4 regions of the Ensifer canadensis genome follow, and region 3 is predicted to be linked to each of the others. Evidence: predicted binding sites of a transcription regulator. Region 3 holds the regulator's gene; each other region holds the start of a gene.
What was found. The regulator LexA, encoded in region 3, represses DNA repair genes until DNA is damaged. The targets are predictions, from matches to a motif close to TGTTCNNNNTGTGTTCNG.
Positions count from the first base shown of each region.

Region 1: the regulator LexA is predicted to act here: its motif matches at 3,161-3,178, upstream of J3R84_RS00290 (DNA recombination protein RmuC).
Region 2: the regulator LexA is predicted to act here: its motif matches at 2,585-2,602, upstream of parE (DNA topoisomerase IV subunit B).
Region 4: the regulator LexA is predicted to act here: its motif matches at 3,015-3,032, upstream of J3R84_RS21600 (ATP-dependent helicase).

Region 1 is NZ_CP083370.1:58,255-63,819, forward strand. Features, by position in the region: gene J3R84_RS00280 (methyl-accepting chemotaxis protein) at 1-499, opposite strand, end outside; gene J3R84_RS00285 (ribokinase) at 986-1,885, opposite strand; gene J3R84_RS00290 (DNA recombination protein RmuC) at 1,938-3,128, opposite strand; gene def (peptide deformylase) at 3,280-3,804, shown strand; gene fmt (methionyl-tRNA formyltransferase) at 3,909-4,844, shown strand; gene truA (tRNA pseudouridine(38-40) synthase TruA) at 4,844-5,565, shown strand, end outside.
Region 2 is NZ_CP083370.1:1,186,240-1,191,804, forward strand. Features, by position in the region: gene J3R84_RS05850 (GNAT family N-acetyltransferase) at 1-275, shown strand, start outside; gene parE (DNA topoisomerase IV subunit B) at 403-2,466, opposite strand; gene J3R84_RS05860 (alpha/beta hydrolase) at 2,677-3,609, shown strand; gene J3R84_RS05865 (UbiA family prenyltransferase) at 3,739-5,181, shown strand; gene J3R84_RS05870 (FAD-binding oxidoreductase) at 5,178-5,565, shown strand, end outside.
Region 3 is NZ_CP083370.1:1,454,346-1,459,910, reverse strand. Features, by position in the region: gene J3R84_RS07215 (IS110 family RNA-guided transposase) at 183-1,250, shown strand; gene J3R84_RS07210 (hypothetical protein) at 1,520-1,663, shown strand; gene J3R84_RS07205 (hypothetical protein) at 2,161-2,448, shown strand; gene J3R84_RS07200 (hypothetical protein) at 2,507-2,746, opposite strand; gene lexA (transcriptional repressor LexA) at 2,927-3,643, shown strand; gene J3R84_RS07190 (hypothetical protein) at 3,863-4,195, opposite strand; gene J3R84_RS07185 (hypothetical protein) at 4,838-4,984, opposite strand; gene J3R84_RS07180 (GFA family protein) at 5,420-5,565, shown strand, end outside.
Region 4 is NZ_CP083371.1:422,931-428,495, reverse strand. Features, by position in the region: gene J3R84_RS21620 (L,D-transpeptidase family protein) at 1-250, shown strand, start outside; gene J3R84_RS21615 (L,D-transpeptidase) at 330-1,124, shown strand; gene J3R84_RS21610 (L,D-transpeptidase) at 1,180-1,914, opposite strand; gene recX (recombination regulator RecX) at 2,234-2,746, opposite strand; gene J3R84_RS21600 (ATP-dependent helicase) at 3,153-5,219, shown strand; gene dinB (DNA polymerase IV) at 5,254-5,565, shown strand, end outside.

The DNA of each region.
Region 1 (5,565 bases), 1.4 Mb from region 3:
CAAGGCTGTACCATTCCGCCGCGTAGTCCGCGCGGAAGGTCGAGAACTGGATCTCGTTTTCGCGGTTTTTCGACCAGTAGGGCGCAAAGATGCCTTCCTCGTTGGCACCCAGCTCCTTGTTGTTGGCCACGTCCTCCTTGCGGCCGTCAAAGGCCTTGGGCTCTTCGGCAAACCAGCTGCCGAAGGCGAATGGGTTCTGTTCGAGATTGGCCCTGAGGATGTTGATTACACCGGCGCGTTCCATCGATTTTTCCGCGTGGCTGCGGCCAAGGATGCCGGCCATCGAGCGCGAAGCGCTTGCCAGTTCGCCGATGCCGCCGGCGATATCAGAAGTGATGGCTTTCGCTTCGCCGGTTGCCTGGTCGAGCACCAGCGTTTCGACGCGCTCCTGTGTCTGGGAGATGAGAACGAAGTTCGAGGCGAGCAACACGAGCGCGATCGTGCCGCCTGTCACCGCGATCAGCTTGGTCGCCAGCGATTTGGCTTGGAACTTGAACATGAAATCCTCACGTGCTGGGAGGTCCGCAGGAGACAACCTGCGGCGAACGCATTTCACAATGTGGGTGAAACTCCATCATGGAGCGCCAGATGCCGACCGGCATTAAGGAGGCTGCCCATTCCTTGGGGAACCGGCTTTCTCATGGTCTTGAATAGCCGAGCAAATCTTAAGATTGGGCCAACGCAACGGCCAATTCATGCGCCGCTCATGGAGAATTTCCGCGCAAAGTTTTACCTCCGCGACAAAGACTGTCCGGATTGCGCAAAGGCTGTCGAAGAGTGATTTTCAGGGTCGTTGCCCGCTGAAAGGGCGCTTTCGGCACAGCAGGAACGGAAAGCCTCGCCGTTCAAACCAGGTCGCGCGACGGGCGTCAAAGTCTGCCCGGAAAAGTGTGCAGCTATTTGCGATAACGACATCGGCAAAAGCGAGAGCTTTGAAGTGCGGCAATCGAACGATCGCAACGCACTTCAAGATCGGATCAGGCCCTTAGATGCGCGGCTCGACTTCCGAGGCAAGCGGGATCGAGGGCTGGGCGCCGCGCTTCAGGCAGGCGAGTGAACCCGCCACCGCGGCGCGTCGGAGCGCGTCGGGAAATGCGAGCTTCTCGTCGAGGCTTGCAGCCAGGTAACCGCAGAACGTATCGCCGGCACCGACGGTATCGACCGGGTCGATCTTTAGGCCGCGGGCGCGATGGACCTCGCCTTCGTGCACGGCGATGACGCCTTCCGCGCCCAGCGTGACGATGACTGTGTGGCCGGTTTCGGCGTGCAGCTTTCTCATTGCCTCTTCGCGTTCGTGACCTTCGATCCCGGTCTTGCCGGCCAAAAGTTCGAACTCCGTCTCGTTGGCGATGACGATATCGGCCAGCCGGCCGAGGCGGGCCGCTTCCGGGGTCAGGGGCGCGATATTGATGACGGAGCGAATGCCCTTGCGCCGGGCTTCCGAGAGCGCCTTTTCCACCGACGCTGCCGGTATCTCCAGCTGCAGCATCAGGGTGTCGCCGGCGTTCAGGCCACCAACGGCGGCAACTGCATCGGCTTCGTTGACCGTTGCGTTGGCGCTGGCAACGACGACAATGACATTCTCGCCTTCACCGCCGACGAGGATATGGGCCGTGCCCGTCGGCTCCTCGACGGTTTTGGTCAAGGACAGGTCGGCGCCGGCCTCCCGCAGCAATTCGAGCGCGCCGTCGGCAAAGCTGTCCGAGCCGACGGCGCCGGCCATGTGAACGATGGCGCCGGCACGCCGTGCGGCCAGCGCCTGATTGGCGCCCTTGCCACCGGCGGCAGTCGAAAAGCCCGAGCCGGCAACGGTTTCGCCCGGCTTCGGCAGACGCGCGGTCGTGGCGATCAGGTCCATATTGATGGACCCAAAAACAGTGATCATGTGAAGATGTCCCGTCGAATTGCTGATTTTGGCCGGAGAGTGCCCGAGACCGTCAGTCCTCGTCAACCACCCTGAGGCGCAATTGCCCGACGCGATTGTCGACGGCATGGCGCGGTTCTTCCGGTCGTGCCGCACCTTCCGCCTCAAGTTCCAGCGCTTCGATCTTGGCGCCGCGGCGGGAAAGCTTGCCCGAGGAGATGAGGATCTCTTCGACATCCTTCTGGCTCATGGCGAAGTGACCCTGCAGCTTGCGGACCCGTTCGTCGAGGCGCGTCAAGTCCTCCATCAGCCGCCCCACTTCCCCCTGGATGAGATGCGCCTGCTCGCGCATGCGGGCGTCACGGAGGATCGACTGGATCACCTGGATCGACAGGAGCAGCAGCGACGGCGAGACGATGACGATCCGCTGGCGATGCGCCTTCTGGACGATCGCTTCGAAATGCTCGTGGATTTCAGCGAAGATCGATTCCGAGGGAACGAAGAGGAAAGCCGTCTCCTGCGTCTCGCCGGGGATCAGGTACTTGCTGGCGATATCGCGGACATGCACCTCCATGTCGCGGCGGAACAGTTGCACCATCTGTTGCCGGCGCTCAGGCGTTGCAGCGTCCCGCATGCCGTTCCAGGCCTCCAGCGGAAACTTCGCGTCAATCACCAGCGGCGGTTGGTCGTTCGGCATGCGGATGGTGCAGTCCGGCCGGGCGCCGTTGGAAAGCGTCGTCTGGAAGGCAAAGGCGCCCATCGGCAGGCCGTCGGCGACGATCGTTTCCATACGCGACTGGCCGAAGGCGCCGCGTGTCTGCTTGTTCGAAAGGATGGCCTGCAGCCCGGCCATGTCCTTGGCCAGCGACTGGATGTTGTTCTGGGCGGTGTCGATCACTGCCAGGCGCTCCTGCAATCGCCGCAGGTTTTCGTGCGTCGCCTTGGTCTGCTCGCTGATCGAGGCGCCGATCCGGTGCGTCATGCCATCGATCCGCTGGCTCAGCGTCTGGTTCAGTTCCGCCTGGCGGCTGCCGAACACGTCGGCCATTGCCGCGATGCGGCCCTGCATTTCCGTCTGCGCTGCCAGCAGCATGGCCATCTGCTCGTGACGCTCGTCGTCGCCCGCCCGCCGCCGCCGCGAAACGGTCATCACCACGAAGCCAATCGCCAGCACGGCCAGAACCATGCAGAGATGGGCGACAGTGACCGGCACGGTGCCGATGAGAAAAACAGGCTGGTCAAACGAAATTGGCGCAGGTTCCATGCGGCAAGCCTAACAGATTCTTTTTTGAAGACCAGATCAAAACGAGAACATTTACCCGGCGCGGTTAACGGGAGACGACATTGCCGCGATGCCCGTAGCGTGCGCGCCAATTTTCTTGCACCCGGATGGAAAGATCGGTTATGGGAGCGATATGACGATCAAGCCGCTTATCATCCTTCCCGATCCTGTTCTGCGTCAGGTCTCGACCCCGATCGAAACCATCGATGCCGACATCCGTCGCCTGGCCGACGATATGCTCGAGACGATGTATGACGCCCCGGGTATCGGGCTCGCCGCCATCCAGATCGGCGTGGCGAAACGCATGCTGGTTCTCGACGTCTCCAAGGAAGGCGACGAGAAGACCCCGCACGTTTTCATCAATCCCGAAATCGTCGCTTCGTCCGACGCGTTCTCGGTCTATGAAGAAGGCTGCCTCTCCATTCCGGATTATTATGCCGAGGTGGAGCGTCCGGCGGAGGTCACCGTCAAGCACCTCGACCGTGACGGCAAGGAACAGATCGTCAAGGCCGACGGCCTGCTGGCGACCTGCCTGCAGCATGAGATCGATCACTTGAACGGCGTGCTGTTCATTGACCACATCTCCAAGCTCAAGCGGGACATGGTGATCCGCAGGTTCACCAAGGCTGCAAAGACCCGCGGCGCCAAGGCGATCTGATCCCGAGGAAAGCGCCCGCAGGGCGCTTTGTCGTTGAGGGGCTTGATTTGAGGCGCGTAAACCCGTTTGAAGGGGCCTGATTTCAAACGGTCGGAGTATCCGCCTTGTCGCTTCGCATCATCTTCATGGGAACGCCGGAATTTTCCGTACCGACGCTTGCCGCACTCGCAGGGGCAGGTCACGAGATCGTTGCCGTCTATACCCAGCCGCCGCGGCCCGGCGGACGGCGCGGGCTCGACCTGCAGAAGTCGCCGGTGCACCAGGCGGCCGAGCTGCTCGGCGTTCCCGTGCTCACGCCCGTCAACTTCAAGGACGAAGCCGATCGCCAGACCTTCCGTGATTTCAATGCTGACGTTGCCGTTGTCGTCGCCTATGGCCTGCTGTTGCCGGAAGCGATCCTGACCGGAACGCGGCTCGGCTGCTATAATGGCCATGCCTCGCTCTTGCCGCGCTGGCGTGGTGCGGCTCCCATCCAGCGTGCCATCATGGCCGGCGACCATGAGACCGGCATGATGGTGATGAAGATGGACAAGGGGTTGGACACAGGCCCGGTCGCGCTCACCAAGGCGGTGCAGATCGGCGAGACGATGACGGCGGGCGAGCTGCATGACCGGCTGATGCAGGTCGGCGCTAACCTGATGAAGGAAGCGATCGGCAAGCTTGAGGCCGATGACCTGCCACTGACCGAGCAGGCGGGCGAGGGCGTCGTCTACGCCGCCAAGATCAGCAAGGCCGAGACTCGCATCGATTTTGCGAGGACCGCGCGCGAAGTGCACGACCATATTCGCGGCCTGTCGCCTTTTCCCGGCGCCTGGTTTGAGCTCGAGATCGCCGGCAAGCCGGAGCGCATCAAGGTTTTGAACTCCGAGCGCGTGACGGCGGCAGGAACCGCCGGAACGGTGCTCGACGACACTCTCACCATTGCCTGCAGCGACGGTGCCGTGCGGCCGACGCGGCTGCAGCGGGCAGGCGGCAAGGCTCTCAGTGTTGCCGATTTCCTGCGCGGTACGCCCATCGCCGCCGGCACGAGGGTCGGCTGATGCCGCGCTTTCGACTGATCGTCGAATATGACGGCTCCAACTATGTCGGCTGGCAGCGCCAGGACAACGGCGCTTCCGTCCAGGGCGCGATCGAAAAAGCGATCCTGTCCTTGACCGGCGAAACCGTCTCGATCCGCGGTGCCGGGCGGACCGATTCCGGCGTTCATGCCGTCGGGCAGGTGGCGCATGCGGACCTGACGCGCGAGTGGAAACCTCACACGCTGCGCAATGCGCTGAACGCGCATCTGGGCATGGCCGGCGAGGGCGTCTCGATCCTCGACGCCCAGGAAGTCACAGACGCCTTCGACGCACGGTTTTCGGCGCTGCGCCGGCATTATCTCTACCGCATCATCTGCCGTCCGTCGCGGCTGGCGCTGGAGGCGAAGCGTGCCTGGTGGGTGACGAAGCCGCTCGATCACGAGGCGATGCATGAAGGCGCGCAACGGCTCGTCGGCCACCACGACTTCACCACCTTCCGCTCCGTCCATTGCCAGGCGACAAGCCCGATGCGCACGCTCGACCGGCTGGATGTCTCTCGCACCGGCAATCTGATCGAAATTCGCGCCACGGCGCAGAGCTTCCTGCACAATCAGATCCGTTCCTTCGCCGGCTCGCTGAAGCTGGTTGGCGAAGGCAAATGGACGCCGGACGAGCTGCAGGCGGCACTCGAAGCGCGCGACCGCAAGGCCTGCGGTCCGGTGGCGCCGCCCGACGGGCTTTA
Region 2 (5,565 bases), 270 kb from region 3:
GCGATGGTTCGGCGGAGATCAACCGCATGTTCGTCGACCCGCAGGCGCGGGGACTGAAGGTCGGAAAGCGTTTGTTGCAGACAGTCGAGCGGCACGGCGAGAACTGCGGTCTTGATATCATCCGGCTTGAAACCGGTATTCACCAGCCGGAAGCAATCGGGCTCTACAGGAGCGCCGGATATGTCGAGCGCCCGCCTTTCGGCAACTACCAGCCGGATCCGCTGAGCCTGTTCATGGAGAAGGCGCTGCGCACACCTGCAGATCTCGATCGATAGTCGGAGCGGCGTCTTTGAAGGCGCCTCGCAAATGGGCAACGCCCGTCGTTTCGGGCGTGCCATTATCGGCTTCACCCACGGTGCCTATCTGCTTGTAAACACATAGGCACCGCGACGTCTCGGTCGATCAGATATCGAGATTATCCGCGAACACGGCGCGTTCCTGGATGAACCGGAAGCGTGCGTCGGCCTTGGTGCCCATCAGGCTGTCGACGGCTTCGCGCGTGCCTTCGAAATCGACGTCGTCGATTTGGACCTTGAGCAGCGTGCGGAACTTCGGATCCATTGTCGTTTCCTTGAGCTGCGCCGGCAGCATCTCGCCGAGACCTTTGAACCGGCCGACTTCGACCTTGCCGCGGCCGTTGAATTCGGTGCGCATCAGCTCTTCGCGATGGGCGTCGTCGCGGGCATAGAGCGTCTTCGAGCCCTGGCTCAGGCGGTAGAGCGGGGGTACGGCGAGATAGAGGTGGCCGCCGCGGATGAGCTCCGGCATCTCCTGGTAGAAGAAGGTGATCAGCAGCGAGGCGATGTGCGCGCCGTCGACGTCGGCGTCGGTCATGACGACGATGCGTTCGTAGCGCAGGTCCTCTTCCCGGTATTTGCTGCGAGTACCGCAGCCGAGCGCCTGGATCAGGTCGCCGATCTGCTGGTTGGCGCCCTGCTTTTCCCGACCGGCGCTGGCGACGTTGAGGATCTTGCCGCGAAGCGGCAGGATGGCCTGGTTCGCGCGGTTACGCGCCTGCTTGGCCGAGCCGCCAGCCGAATCCCCTTCGACGATGAAAAGTTCCGCACCTTCGGCTGTGTTCTGCGAGCAGTCGGCAAGCTTGCCGGGCAGGCGCAGCTTGCGCACCGCGGTCTTGCGGTTGACTTCCTTTTCCTTGCGGCGGCGGACGCGCTCGTCGGCGCGCTCGATCACCCATTCAAGCAGTTTTGCCGCCTCGGCCGGGTTGTCGGCAAGATAATGATCGAAAGGATCGCGCAGGGCGTTTTCGACGATGCGCTGTGCTTCGACGGTTGCCAGCTTGTCCTTCGTCTGGCCGACGAATTCCGGCTCGCGAATGAAGACCGAGAGCATGCCAGCGGCTGAAATCATCACGTCATCGGTGGTGATAATGGCGGCGCGCTTGTTCTGCGTCAGCTCGGCGTAATTCTTCAGACCCTTTGTGAGCGCGATGCGGAAACCTGCCTCGTGCGTCCCGCCTTCAGGCGTCGGAATGGTGTTGCAATAGGAATGGACTTGCTGGTCGCCACCATACCAGGTGACGGCCCATTCGAGCGATCCGTGGCCGTTCGACTTCTCGGACTTGCCGGCAAAGATCTCGCGGGTAACCGTGAACTCCTTTCCGAGCGTTGCGGCAAGATAGTCCTTCAGGCCGCCGGGGAAGTGGAACACCGCCCGGTCCGGTATCTCGGAGCCTTCCGGCAGCAGCGACGGATCACACGACCAGCGGATTTCGACGCCGCCGAAGAGATAGGCCTTCGAGCGTGCCATGCGGAACAGGCGCGCCGGCTCGAAGCGGGCATGCGGTCCGAAAATCTGCGGATCGGGATGAAACCGAACCCGCGTTCCGCGTCGGTTGTGGACGTCACCTAGCTCCTCCAGGCCACCCTGCGGCACGCCGCGCGAAAAGCGCTGGCGATAGAGCTTGCGATTTCTGGCAACCTCGACTTCGAGATCGTCCGACAGCGCGTTGACGACGGAGACGCCGACGCCGTGCAGACCGCCGGAAGTTTCATAGGCCTTGCCGTCGAACTTGCCGCCGGCATGCAGAACCGTCATGACGACTTCGAGCGTCGATTTGCCCGGGAATTTGGGATGGTTTTCGACCGGAATGCCGCGGCCGTTGTCGGTTACCGACAGATAGCCGTCGGCGTCGAGATGGACTTCGATGAAGTTGGCGTGCCCCGCCACCGCTTCGTCCATCGAGTTGTCGATGACTTCGGCGAAGAGATGGTGCAACGCCTTTTCATCGGTGCCGCCGATATACATGCCCGGACGCCGACGGACAGGCTCCAGCCCCTCCAGCACCTCGATCGCCGAAGCATCATAGTCGCCGCTGTCGCTGCCTTTGGGAGCAGGGCGCGGTTCTTCACGCGGAGCCGGCGCCGTTCGCGCAACAGGCGCGGCGTCTGCCACGACGGGCTTCGGTTGTTCGGGTATTGCGGAGAAGAGGTCGCTGTTGTCGTCCATGGGGCGTCTAGATCATTCCTGTCGTGCGGAGGTGCTGAAGGCCATAGCAAGACCTCGGTCTTGTCGCCATCCCCAGTCATTCGAATCACCCGAATTCTGCCAGACTCTTGCCGATTGTGCGAACAAAAGGAGAATGGCCGCGCCGGATGCCTGCAAAATAAAGCCTCTGCGTCGGCGTTTGTTACCAACTGTTGCTTTGCTGTCGGGCCGATGGCAAGGCTTTGCCGCGAACCAGGGAGCCCTTCGTTGTCCGTGTCCACAGCTGATTTTTGCTTTCGCCGGCTTGCCGCCATTTTTCTGTCCGTCGGCCTTTTTGCAAGCTCGATCGTTTGCGCCGAGGCGCAGGTGCTTAAGCCCTACAAGGACGATCTGTTTTCATACGGCAAGGTGCTGGAGGAGAGCGAGGGCGGTGACTACCGCGTCGTCGACTATCAGGAACTGCGCGATATCAATGAACGCGACGAAATTCCGGAGCGGCGCGTCAAACGCGCCTTCGTCTCGTTGGGTGTCAAAGGCGAGCAGGTCAACGAGACGCTCGATGTTGGCGGGCGCTCGCTCGACGTGACGCGCGTCGGTCGGGAGCGCGGCGCAGCATTCACCGTGATTTTCATCCATGGACGCGGGGGAGACCGGCGCCTCGGCGCCAATGATTTCTCCTTCGGCGGCAACTTCAATCGCCTGAAGAACCTCGCTGTCGCCAATGGGGGCGTTTATTACGCGCCGAGCGTGCGGTCCTTCGATGCGGCCGGGGCCGCGGACGTTGCAGGCCTGGTCAAACTTGCCGCCGAGCGCTCCGGCGGGAGACCTGTCGTGCTGGCCTGTGCCTCCATGGGCAGTTTCATTTGCTGGGGTGTGTCTCGTGACGCGGGCGCTGTGGCAGCGCTTGGCGGCATGATGATCATGGGCGGCGCTGCCGATCCTGATTTTACCAAGAGCGCCGCCTACAAGGCGAAATTGCCGATGTTCTTCAGCCATGGCAGCCGAGATAGTGTCTATCCGGCAGCGAGCCAGAAGGCGCTGTACAGCGCGTTGAAAGGGCAGGGCTATCCGGCCCGCTTCGTGCTCTTTGAGACCGGATCGCATGGAACGCCGGTCCGTATGACCGATTGGCGCGACGCCTTGAACTGGATCGGCAGCCGCTGACGGACATCGCTCGCGGCTCGGCATTTGTTAACCAGAACGGCAATTTCCGGGTGTAGGCGCGCTGCTTATTTCCACCTTTGAAAGTGATCGGCGCGATTATCCCCGGCAGATATTGCTGGGGTAGATTTCATGAATGCGCATATCGAAACACGGCAAATTCCGTTGTGTGTCGACTTGGATGGCACCTTACTGGCTGCCGACACACTGTGGGAAGGTGCTGCGATCATCGTTTTGCGCAATCCGCTGATGCTCTTCCCGATGCTCATGTGGCTATCGCAGGGCAAGGCGCGTCTGAAACATGAGGTTGCCTTGCGCTCCGGACGAATGGCGGCGGACTGGCCGTATCGCCAGGCCGTCCTTGCTCGATTGGCCGCCGAAAAGGCCCAAGGACGCGACATCGTGCTGGTTACCGGTGCTGCACCTTCCGTCGCGCGAGAGGTCGAAGCGCATATCGGGCTCTTTTCTTCGATCATGCATTCGTCGGAGGCACTCAATCTGACCAGCAGCCGAAAGCGTGATGCGTTGGTGGAACGGTTCGGCGAAGGTGGCTTCGACTATATGGGCAACAGCCGCGACGACATCGCGGTCTTCGAGGCGTCGCGCCGGGCAATCGTCGTGGCACCCGATGCGGCGGCTGAGAAATGGCGTCGTAGTCACGATGCCGAGAAACTCGACACCGGCAAAGTGAGCATGCTTGCGCCGCTGAAGTCGATCCGCGTCCATCAGTGGGCGAAGAACGTGCTGATCGGCGTGCCGATGATCCTCAATCATGAGGTGCTGCATCTGGATGCGCTGGTGAGTGTTGCCATCGCATTCTTTGCGTTCAGCTTCCTGGCCTCCGCCGTCTACGTCATCAACGACCTCTCCGATCTGGCGAACGACCGGCGCCACGCGAAGAAGCGCAACCGGCCGCTTGCCAGCGGCCAGATGTCGGTGCCGACGGCATTGGTGCTGGTCGTCTGCCTGACCCTGGCCTCGGTTTCGCTGACCTTTCTCCTTCCGTGGAAGTTTGCTGGCGTGCTGGCGTTTTATGCCTGTGCTACGACGGCCTACACCTTTGTGCTCAAGCGCAAGCTTCTCGTCGACGTGTTCACGCTTGCCGGCCTCTACACGACCCGTATCGTTGCCGGTGCGGCGGCGACCGGAACGGAACTTTCCTTCTGGCTGGTGTCGTTCGCGATCTTCTTTTTCCTCAGCCTGGCTCTGGTGAAGCGCTACGTCGAACTGCATGAATTCGACAACAAGGACGGCGGTGCCGTTCCCGGGCGCGGCTATCTCGCGGTCGATTTCGAGATGGTCGGGCAGGCAGGCGTGGCCTCAGCCTTCACTTCCGCTCTGGTGCTTGCGCTTTACGTGCACAGCAAGGAACTGCAGGAAATGTACACGACGCCGTGGGCATTGTGGCCGCTTTGCCCGCTGGTGCTTTATATGCTCCTTCGGATCTGGATGCTGGCGCGCCGTGGCATGCTGCACGAGGATCCGGTGGTCTTCATCATGCGCGATTGGCGCAGCCAGCTGACCATGCTGATCGGGGCGTTACTTATTCTTTTCGGAGCCGTCGGGCCGCAATGAACACACAAGACTACGAAAGTTGGGGCCGGCTCGACCGTCGGCCACGACAGGGCATTTCACCCGACGACTACGAAGATCGCATCGGCAATATCGAGCCCGATGCCTTCCTGCCGTTCGGCAACGGCCGCAGCTACGGCGACAGCTGCCATAACGATCGCGGCATGCTGATCGACAACCGTCGACACGCGCGCATAATCGCCTTCGATCCGGGCACAGGGATGATGACCTGCGAAGCCGGCGTTACCCTTGGCGACGTTTTGGCCCGCGCCATTCCGCACCGCTTCTTTCTTCCCGTGACACCAGGTACGGCTTTTGTCACCGTTGGCGGCGCGCTTGCCAACGATGTCCACGGCAAGAACCACCATGCCCGCGGTACCTTCGGCA
Region 3 (5,565 bases):
CGGCATTCGGCGCCCATGCAGGGTTCCCCGGCACACCTTCCAAGGAGGTGGCATGAAAGCAGCCGCGTCCCAGGAGAGAACGGACCATTGAGATGCAGGTGATGATCGAGGGACAGTCACGCTTCCGGCCTTTCGGCTTACCTTATTGGGGTTTCGAAGATCTCAACAAGGGAGTTGGAAGCATGACTGCCTCTTATGATTACCATATCGGCGTCGACTACCACAAATCCTATAGTCATCTGGTGGTGCAGGACAGCAGCGGCAAGACGCTCAGATCGGGCCGGGTGAAGAACGATCGCCAGTCGCTCGGTGGGTTTCTCGAACGCTACCGCGAGAACTCGCATGCCGTGGTCGAGGCGACGCGCAACTGGATGGTGATGTACGACTGGCTCGACGACATTTGCGATGATGTCGTTCTCGCCCATCCTTTGAAGGTCAAGGCGATTGCCGACGCCAAGATCAAGACCGACAAGATCGATGCGACGGTGCTCGCGCATCTGCTCAGGGCCGACCTGGTGCCGGAGGCCTGGGCGCCCAGCGAACGAGCAAGAGACCTGCGCGTCGCCCTGCGCGAGCGGATGTTTTACGTGCGGCTGCGCACGATGACGAAGAACCGCATTGTCACGGTGTTTGATCGCTATCCGGAGCAGACGGCACAGCTGAAGAAGCTCGGGGATCTGTTTGGCAAGGCCGGCCGCGTCCAGCTGGCGCAAGTCAACGTCTCGGAGATCGACCGCATCCAGATCGACCGTGGCCTCGCCTTCATCGGCGACATTGACGTGCGGATCAAGCAGTCGGAAGCAACGATCCGGGCGATGACCAAGGCCAATGCCAACGTCAAGCTGTTGAAGACGATCCCCGGCATCGGCGAGTTCTTCGCCCGGCTGATCGACGCGGAGATTGACGATGTATCCCGCTTTCGCAATCCGAAGAAGCTCGCCGCCTATGCCGGACTGGTGCCCTCGACCTATTCCTCCGGCGGCAAGACCTTTCACGGCAAGATCATCAAGCAGGGCAACAAGTGGCTGCGCTGGGCTTTCGTCGAAGCCGTCACCCCCGCCATCGCCAGCGATGCGCAACTTCATGACCAGTACGAGCATCTGAAGATCAGAGGAACCAACAAGGCGCGTGTGGCGATCGCGCGCAAGCTTTTGACGATCGCCTTCCAGATCCTGCGTGACCAGCGCGCTTACGAGCCGCGCGGCACCAGCACCACGGAAGGCGCGTCGACGATATCCCGGCTGTCCTGATTGTCGTCTAGCGAGCCCGGCAGGACTGGGCTGCGCTCCTCAAGGAGAATGGGAAGCCGGGAGCCGAACGCCACTCTGTGACCGAAGCCAGCACGGCATCAGGGTCACGCATTGGAGACTGGTTCAAGAACCGAACGGCAGATGCCTGTCGCGCGGAAGGAAGAGATTTAGCCGATCGGCGAAAATGCCGATCAATAACCAACCGAACCCAAGGAAAAGCCGCCAATCGAAGGCGTTTCGCCCCTTGTGTTCTTTCATTGGAGACGATCATGGCAAAAGGTCAAGTGCGAAGTAACCGCGAGGTTAGAAAGCCAAAGAAGGACAAGACTGTCAAAGCCGCCGTTGTGACGGAAGGCTCACAGGTGAAGCTGGCCGGCAGCAGTTTCTCCCTGGGCAAGAAAGACAAGAAGTAAGACGGTCGGCTTTAACCTCTCGAACTAACGACACGAGAGAGATATCCGTCAGTGGCCAGTCGAACTGGGGTGCGCAACGTCTCCGCGACATCCCGGCGCGACTGGTCGAGCACCCGCGGTCAGATGCCGGTTTCGTAGCGCGTTTGAACGTCGTATGTATTTGGCTGGAGATGCGAAGATCGCTACAGGCGGATGCCGCTGGCCACTCGCACTCCATTACGGCGTCCAACATCATCGGAAGCATTTGCGGCGGGTATTGTTGATCAGCTGCCAGCGCCACGCTTTGAGGCGGGCGCCGGAAAATCGAAAACGCCAACGCACCTCACGCCAATCTTTGTGCCTTCATTGCCACAGCTTGAGCACCAGTGCTCGCCTTTCGCAAAGAACTGTTGAACACGGCACAGTGCCCGGCATGCTTGCTGGACTTCGGAACGAAAGCACGGTTCACATCGTTAACCAAACCATCGCCGCCACCTCTGATCTAGTGGACGTTCACCGTGCTTGCAGCCTTGCTTATCGCCTCGATTATCGCATCGCCTAACATCGCCCTCAGCGCTGCCACGGTCGACGACCTGCAAGCCGACTTCGAAACGGCCGTGCCCTGCCAGCAGATAGACGGCCGGAACGTTTGGAAGGGAACGATCGCCTACTACATCCAGTCCTTCGTCTATCAAGGCGACACGCCGGTCGCGACCGAAGCGGCCGACGCTGTGCTGCCGGAGGACAACTCCGCGGAAACCGTCAAGGAATTCGAGGACGCCTGCTCCGCGACGCAGCCGGCCTGATTCAGGCCTCCTCTAGCAGATCGCCCATCGATATTTCTGCTGATCCCTTGATGGCAGGCTATTTCCACTGCGTCCCATCGGCCGCGGCGCAACCGTGCGGCGGGTGTCCGTTGCCAAATGTCAGCTTCAGCCGGTCACAACCCCATTGATTGAGCGGCCCGGGCATCGCCGCATTCAACGCGATACCAACTTCGTCAAACGGGCTCTGCTTGTTATCCACGTATTGATACCAGCGAAACCCAAGGATCGCGGTCGCGGCGACAACGATGGTCAGCAAGATTTGAATCAGCTTCGTCATTAAACCCTCATTCCATAAACGGAAGGAGGCATATCAGCCTCGCGCGGCGCGTGCAGCGACGAGTTGGTCAATCTGCGCTTGATTGAACCAACATTCACAGAATTTTAGGCACTTGCGGAACACATATGGAACAGATAGTGTCTGTTCTTGATTTGTTTCACGCCTCTGGAGCGACTTGCCATGCTGACCCGCAAGCAACAGGAATTGCTTCTTTTCATCCATGAACGAATGAAGGAGTCCGGTGTACCGCCGTCCTTCGACGAGATGAAGGATGCACTCGACCTGGCATCCAAGTCGGGCATTCACCGGCTGATCACAGCGCTCGAGGAACGCGGCTTCATACGCCGGCTTCCCAACCGCGCCCGAGCGCTCGAAGTCATCAAACTGCCGGAAGCCTATGCTGCGAGCGCGCAGCCCCGTCGCGGGTTTTCGCCGAGCGTCATCGAGGGTAGCCTTGGCAAACCGCCCGCCCCTGCCCCCGCGGCGAAAACGCTGCCGGTTGCCGACAACAGCTCCGTGTCGGTTCCAGTGATGGGCCGCATTGCCGCCGGCGTGCCGATCTCGGCGATACAGAACAACACCCACGACATTACCGTGCCGCTCGATATGATCGGCAGCGGCGAGCACTACGCCCTTGAAGTGAAGGGTGATTCGATGATCGAGGCCGGCATTTTCGATGGCGATACGGTGATCATCCGCAATGCCACCACGGCCAATCCCGGCGATATCATCGTGGCACTAGTCGATGACGAGGAAGCAACGTTGAAACGCTTCCGGCGCAAGGGCGCTTCAATTGCTCTAGAGGCCGCCAACCCGGCCTATGAGACGCGCATCTTCGGGCCTGACCGGGTCAAGATTCAGGGCAAGCTCGTCGGCTTGATCCGCCGCTACCACTAAGCCCGTCTCACGCCAGCGCAATTCGAGGAAAAGTGCGGAGCGGTTTTCCGCCAGGAAATGCGTAAAAACAAATAGATAGAGCGCCTAGTGACTCCGTTTAAACCGGAAACGCTCTAGCCGCCTTCATGCCGGCCAGCCGCTCTCTTACTTCAACGTCTCGCCACATAGGGTAGCGAGACGGAGATTTTCGGATCGAGTGTTTTTCACGCTCGACGGATTTTACTCGTGAATCGAGTACTCGCCCAACTCGCAGAGATCCTGCTTGTCTTCAGTCGTGTCGAGACCGGAACCTTCTTCGAATTCAAAGCGCATGTCGTATTTGCAGACATCACGTCCGTCGGCGATGGTAATTTCCATGCTTTCGCCCGGATTAAGCACCTGCCGCCCGAAGACGTCGTCTTCCCACTGATCAACACCGACCGGCGATGTGTAGAAGTTCGTCAAAACGGCATTCGTCTTGTTCTTAAGCTGAAAGACGAGATCCTCAGCGCTTGCGGTGGCCGTCGTTACGGCAAGAATGGCAAGAGCAGTCAGGGCGATCTTATATTTCATTTTATGTCTTTTCCTCCATTGTTGGCTTTGTTTGACACTACCTATACGGGTCGCGCTGTTGGGATATTCATTCCCAGTTCTGTCTAGAGACAATATTTTCAGCACTGACAATAGTGACCGAATCACCATTTCGGGGCGCGTCCTCGCAAGGCCATGTCGTTGGCGACTGCGGACGTTCGCAAACTGGCGGGCAAGCGCAGCCCGGTCGAATTGCGCTTTGAAAACAGTGGTTGGCTGCGATGCGGGCAGCCTCGCTGCGCGTGTTGGACGCGCCGCATTGGCCCATGTTCCTTGCCCCCCGAAAACCGTACCTGCGTGCCGGCAGCATGTCCTTTGCGCAGGCACGCACAGCGTTTCACATTCGACAATCGGGCTGCTATTGACGGAGAACCGCTTTAGCCAATCGCGCAGGCGCTGGGTGACTTGTTGCTTTCATCGTGCGAGGGGCTGAATCACGCGCTCGCCGCCCTATCTACGTCACACTTTCGTTGACGCTCGCAACGAGCACGCGGCCGCTTACGCCACCGATGGCCGGTATTTCGACCGCCTTCGGATCTGCGTTCGCCTTGAACCTCGCGTGGGGCGTCGACCGCCAGCGGCATTCGCCGCTGCCAAACCTGTTGAGCGTGTGGCCGATGGCGCTCAATTCTCCTGAACGGAAACCCCGTCCTGGCCAATCTTGATCTCTACGCCGGTCGGTTTTGTTTCCTCGCGGTAGACATAGGCGCCGAGACCAATGACGGCGACGGCGAGCATGGCAATGATCAGATAGAGCCCATTACGGTTCATTCAGCAATTCCTCGCTTGGGTACGGTATGGGTAACTAGGTTCGTACCCAAGAAAGGCAACGGTGCGACGCGGACTGTTCGCTCCTCGCGCGGATGATGCAGGACGGATGCGAACGGCCGTAGGCTTTTTCTCCGCACGATCCGTTGGCCGAGCGCTCTTGCGACGCATCGGCTCGGGCCGCGGAACGTCCCCGACGTGGAGCACGAAAGCGTGCTGGCGCACGTATCGGGCACTTGGTCTGAATATGTGCCCGATGCGCGACGAGACGCCTCGTACCCCGCGCCTGAGCCCAATCGGCTGATGGCCCTACAACGAACGGCCTCAACGGGAGTGCGGTCCTCTGGATTGAGACTGCCCCCGAATGCGCTTGAGCACAAGCAACCCACCTCATAAGAAAGCTCATCAAATGCGCTTCAAAATCAGATGGATGATTGGATGAATCTCGATGTTCAGAACCTTGACGGAGCCTGCCACTGCGGAACGGTTCGCTTCAATGTGAAACTGAAGAGCGGCCTCCGCACCGCCCGCCGTTGCACTTGCTCCTATTGCCAGTTGAAGGGCGCGGTTGCCGTCTCTGCCGC
Region 4 (5,565 bases), on a different replicon from region 3:
TGCGACCACGGCAACATCGGACGCCGGGCTGATGGCAAGGCTGCAAACGGAAGACGCCAAGGTCGCGGGCATAGTCGCCAATCAGACGCCCGCTCCGGTGAATTCCTATGTCGATGGCGGCATGCATCCAAGCTTCCGGACGCTGCTTGAGAAAAACGGCGCTGAAAAGCTGGCCGCCAAGATCTCGGGAACTAAATACCCCATTAGCCGACCGGACGCGGCGCTGGCAGATCCCTATGCCGGCCTGTGATCGGTGGCGGCGGGAGATGAGCAGCGCTAGATGCGCCATTCCCCCGGTAGTCACCGAACACAGGTAATTGAGGTTCCCCATGCCGCAACGTGACGTCTGCCGCCGATCCTTCCTCAAGCTTTCCGCCGGCATGGCGGTGCTCGGTTTGGCGGGGTGCGGCTCGACGCGCGAGCGGGTTGCACAGCAATACGCCCCGGCGCCGGAACCGGTGCCCGCCGCCAACACCGTGCTCTCCGAGATGTATGGCGAACGGCCGGGAGAAACCTATCCTCTGCCGGCGATCCCTTACGAAAAGATCGACCCGCGATATTACAGGCAGATGGTGCCCGATCCGACGGGCGAGCGGCCCGGCACTTTGGTTGTCGATGTCGGCAACCATTTCCTCTATCGCGTCTATGAGAACGGCCAGGCGATGCGCTACGGCGTCGGCCTCGGCCGGGCCGGCTTCGCCTGGGCCGGTCGCGGCGTCATCCAGTACAAGCGGCCTTGGCCGCGCTGGAAACCGCCGAACGAAATGGTCGCACGCCAGCCGGAACTGCAGCAGTACAGCATCGAGGCCGGCGGCATGGAGCCGGGGTTGAAGAACCCGCTTGGCGCCCGCGCGATGTATATCTTCCAGAACGGGGAAGATACGCTTTACCGCATCCATGGCTCCCCGGAATGGTGGACCATCGGCCAGTCGGTGTCGTCGGGGTGCGTGCGCATGATCAACCAGGACGTCGTCGATCTCTATGACCGCGTGCCGAACGGCACGCCGGTCGTGGTGACGGACCTTTCGGGCGGCGGAATGGCGGCGCAAACACCGGCCCAGCCGCAGGACAATCTCCTGCCTGGCGAAGGCGGCATCCCCGGCGCACCCCCGCCGATTTATTAGGACCGGCGATGTCGACCGTGGGAGCATTCAACGCTCCCACGGTCGACAGCTGGCCTCAGATGACGAGCAGCGGCGTCTTTCCCCGGACGCGATTATAGAGGTCGATTGCGTCCTGCTGCAGCATCCGCACGCAACCGGCCGAAGCGTTCTTGCCGATCGAGCGCCACTGCGGCGACCCATGGATGCGGTAGAGCGTATCCTGGCCATCCTGGAAGATATACATCGCCCGCGCGCCGAGCGGATTGCTGAGGCCCGGATCCATGCCGCCCGCCTCGATGCCATATTTCTTCAGGTGCGGCTGGCGCGCGACCATGTCGTCCGGCACCGTCCAACGCGGCCACTTGCGCTTCCAGTGCACGACCGCCCTGCCCTTCCAGGCGCGTCCCTGTGCGCCAAGACCGACGCCATAGCGGATCGCCTTGCCGCCGGGCAGCACCCAGTAGAGGAACATCTTCTGCGTATCGACGACGATCGAATAGGCCGGCTCGTTGGTCGCATAGGCGACCTCCTGCCGCAGGAATTCCGGCTTTATCGCATCGAACTGCACCCCCGGAACATCATAGCCCTCGTCCTTGACCGGACCGTAGATCTGGGCGTAATCGAGCTTTGGCGGCGGCTCATCCTTGCGCTCAAGCTCGATCGGGGCCTTCTCTGGCGGGGTGATGACGTCCTTGCTGGTCTTATCGGCGGCATTTGGCTCGAGACCGGGCTTGGGGACCTGTGTGCAGGCGCTCAAAATAGAGCTTGCGACCACTGCAAGCAGTGATCGGCGGGACAATTGAAAAGACACTTTTTTATTCCGGGTTGGATGTATGCGAGGAGAGAGTTGTGGCTGTTGGTCCCATTCGTGACCGAAATGTGGTCAAAGCCGATCTCTTTGGTGGATGATCCTCGCCAGTCGCTCGCCGCCAACTGAGTGTTGCAAAATTCACCCGGTCGGGCGCGAGCGGGGAGTCAACTTGACGGCAGACGGAAGCGGCAAGTCGCGTTCAGCCTAGCAGTTGGTCTAAAGCATATCGCGCAAAAGTGCGCAGCGGTTTTGCGATGACGACATGCACAAAAACAAGAGCTTAAAGCGCGCAAGCGAATCCTGGAAATCGCGACGCGCTTTAGGTGAAAGCGTCCTTCCGCAGCACACTCTCGGCCTGCTCCGAGCTCATCTCGAACACTTTTCTGCCTATCTCGAACCCGAAACCGTTGCGAGCGAATGCGGACAGCTCCTTGGCCTTGCGCTTGTCGTTGAGCTCGCCGCGGCGGAAGGGGCCGAAAGCGCGCTTGCGAGCAAAGACCACGGCAGCAAACAGATCGTCGGTCTCCTCCAGCGCCACGGCGGCGGTTTCCCTGTCGATGCCCTTCGCCGAAAGCCTCTGCGCAATCGCCCGTTTCGACTTCCCGCTGCGCACCGCCGACTGCGTGCTGAGCTGCGCATAATCCGCGTCGTTCAGGGCATTCAGATCATAGGCGAACTTGACCGCGAACTCGGCAACGGCCTTGAGCTGCTGCTGGCTGATATCCTCGAACTTCTGTCGCGCCTTCCGGGTGATGGCGTCGAACAACTGTTTCTCCGTCATCATCTGTCGTTCGAGGCGATAGACCGCCGAATTGCGCGCCCAGGACAGCATGCGCGCGGTCGGCGCGTCGGAGGGCGGCGTGTCAGAAGGCGGATCGTCGGCTTGTAGATCGTTTGATGTCACAGGGTGGGCGGGCTCTTTTGGGATGCGCTTGATGGGCGATATTTCGCCCACAGAGATAGCCGCAAACGTGGCGCTTCGGTAGTCGCCACGGGCGGGATTGATTGCGGTAACGCTAGCCCGGCATTTTGCGACCGGAAACCGATGGGCATTTCAGCCATTGCCAACCGGGCCTTTGCAATGTGATCTGCGGCTGATATGTTCCTAATTCGTTCCCCGTCGTGAATCTCTCATATCGAGCGCGGGGATGCCTCGGCGTCGCCCGCAGGGCCGAGCAATCGGTGCCAGCGTTCAGCGCGAGAGGTAGAATCGGCAGAGACTTACCGGGGACTTCGGCGTGGCGGCGGCCTATCTGGAAAAATTGAATGATCGACAGCGCGATGCCGTCGAATTTGGCGTAACCGCACCCGGCGAAACGATTGCAGGGCCACTCCTGATCATCGCCGGCGCCGGGTCGGGCAAAACGAATACGCTCGCCCATCGTGTTGCCCACCTCATCGTCAATGGCGCCGACCCCCGCCGCATCCTGCTGATGACGTTTTCGCGCCGTGCGGCCTCCGAAATGGCGCGACGGGTCGAGCGCATCTGCGCCCAGGTGCTTGGGGCAAACGCCACTGTTGCCACCGATGCGCTCACCTGGGCCGGAACATTCCACGGCATCGGCGCGCGCCTGCTGCGCATCTATGCCGAGCAAATCGGCTTGAATGTCGATTTCACGATCCATGACCGGGAAGACAGTGCCGACCTGATGAACCTTGTCCGGCATGAGCTCGGCCTCTCGAAGACCGAGAGCCGCTTCCCGACCAAGGGCACCTGCCTGTCGATCTACTCGCGGGCGGTCAACTCCGAGACGCCGCTGAGCGAGGTCTTGCGCGCGCACTATCCCTGGGTTTCCGGTTGGGAGGAGCAGTTGAAGCAGCTGTTTTCCTGTTATGTCGAGGCAAAGCAGACGCAGAACGTGCTCGATTACGACGACCTGCTGCTCTACTGGGCGCAGACCGTCAGCGTGCCGGAACTGGCCGAGGACATCGGCAACCGTTTCGACCATGTGCTGGTCGACGAATATCAGGATACCAACCGGCTTCAATCATCCGTGCTGATGGCGTTGAAGCCAGGCGGCAGGGGCCTGACGGTCGTGGGCGACGATGCCCAGTCGATCTATTCGTTCCGGGCAGCGACAGTGCGCAACATCCTGGATTTTCCGGGCGAGTTCACCCCTCCGGCCGACGTCATCACGCTTGATCGAAACTATCGTTCCACCCAGACGATCCTTGCCGCTGCCAACGGCGTCATCGATCTCGCCCGGGAACGCTTCACCAAGAACCTCTGGACCGAGCGGCAGTCGGCGGAAAGGCCCAAGCTGCTGGCGGTCGCGGATGAAGCCGACCAGGCGCGCTATATCGTCGAGAAGGTTCTGGAGAACCGAGAGATCGGCATGACGCTGAAGCAGCAGGCGGTGCTGTTTCGCTCGTCGAACCACAGCGGGCCGCTCGAGGTGGAGCTGACCCGGCGCAATATCCCCTTCGTGAAATTTGGCGGGCTGAAGTTTCTCGACAGCGCCCATGTCAAGGACATGCTGGCGGTGCTCAGGTTTGCGCAGAACCCGCGGGATCGGGTCGCCGGCTTTCGCCTGCTGCACATGATCCCCGGTGTCGGCCCGCAGACGGCCGGCAAGATCCTTGACGCGATCGCCGCCGACCCGGAACCGCTGGCAGCCCTCGGGGAGATCCCCGCCCCGCCGCGGTCCGGCGACAACTGGCGGGATTTCGTCACCCTGATCGAGGGGCTACGCAAACAGGCAGGCGGCTGGCCGGGTGAAATTGCCCAGGCACGCGAATGGTACGAGCCGCATCTCGACCGCATCCACGAGGACGCGGACACCAGAAAGGCCGACCTCCTGCAACTGGAGCAGATCGCCGGCGGCTATCCGAGCCGGGAACGCTTCCTGACCGAACTGACGCTCGATCCGCCTGATGCGACCAGCGACCAGGCCGGCGTGCCGCTGCTTGACGAGGACTATCTGATCCTTTCGACGATCCATTCGGCCAAGGGGCAGGAATGGCGCTCGGTCTTCATGCTCAATGTCGTCGACGGCTGCATCCCCTCCGATCTTGGCGTCGGCACCACGCATGAGATCGAAGAGGAGCGCCGGCTGCTCTACGTCGGCATGACACGGGCAAAGGACAGCCTGACGCTGATCACCCCACAGCGGTTCTTCACGAGCGGCCAGCATGCGCAGGGCGATCGCCACGTCTACGCCTCGCGCACGCGGTTCATTCCGGCAACGCTCCTGCAGTTCTTCGAGACGGCATCCTGGCCGGTGGTCAGCGCCTCAGCGTCCGAGCGCAGCGCCAGGCAGATCCGCATCGATGTGGGCGCGCGCATGCGGACCATGTGGAAGTAAGGAGCGGCACGTGGCCGAGCCTAGCGACACCGTGATCGGAAGACAGACTACAGCCGATGCGTCGGGAACGGAGCGGCAGCGCAAGATCATCCATATCGATATGGACGCCTTCTATGCTTCGGTCGAACAGCGCGACAATCCGGAGCTGCGCGGCAAGCCGGTGGCTGTCGGCGGCGCGGCTGCGCGAGGTGTCGTTGCCGCCGCAAGTTACGAGGCACGCAAGTTCGGCGTCCATTCCGCCATGCCATCCGTCACTGCGAAGCGAAAATGCCCCGATCTCATCTTCGTCAAGCCGCGCTTCGACGTCTATCGCGCCGTGTCGCAGCAGATCCGCGAGATTTTTGCC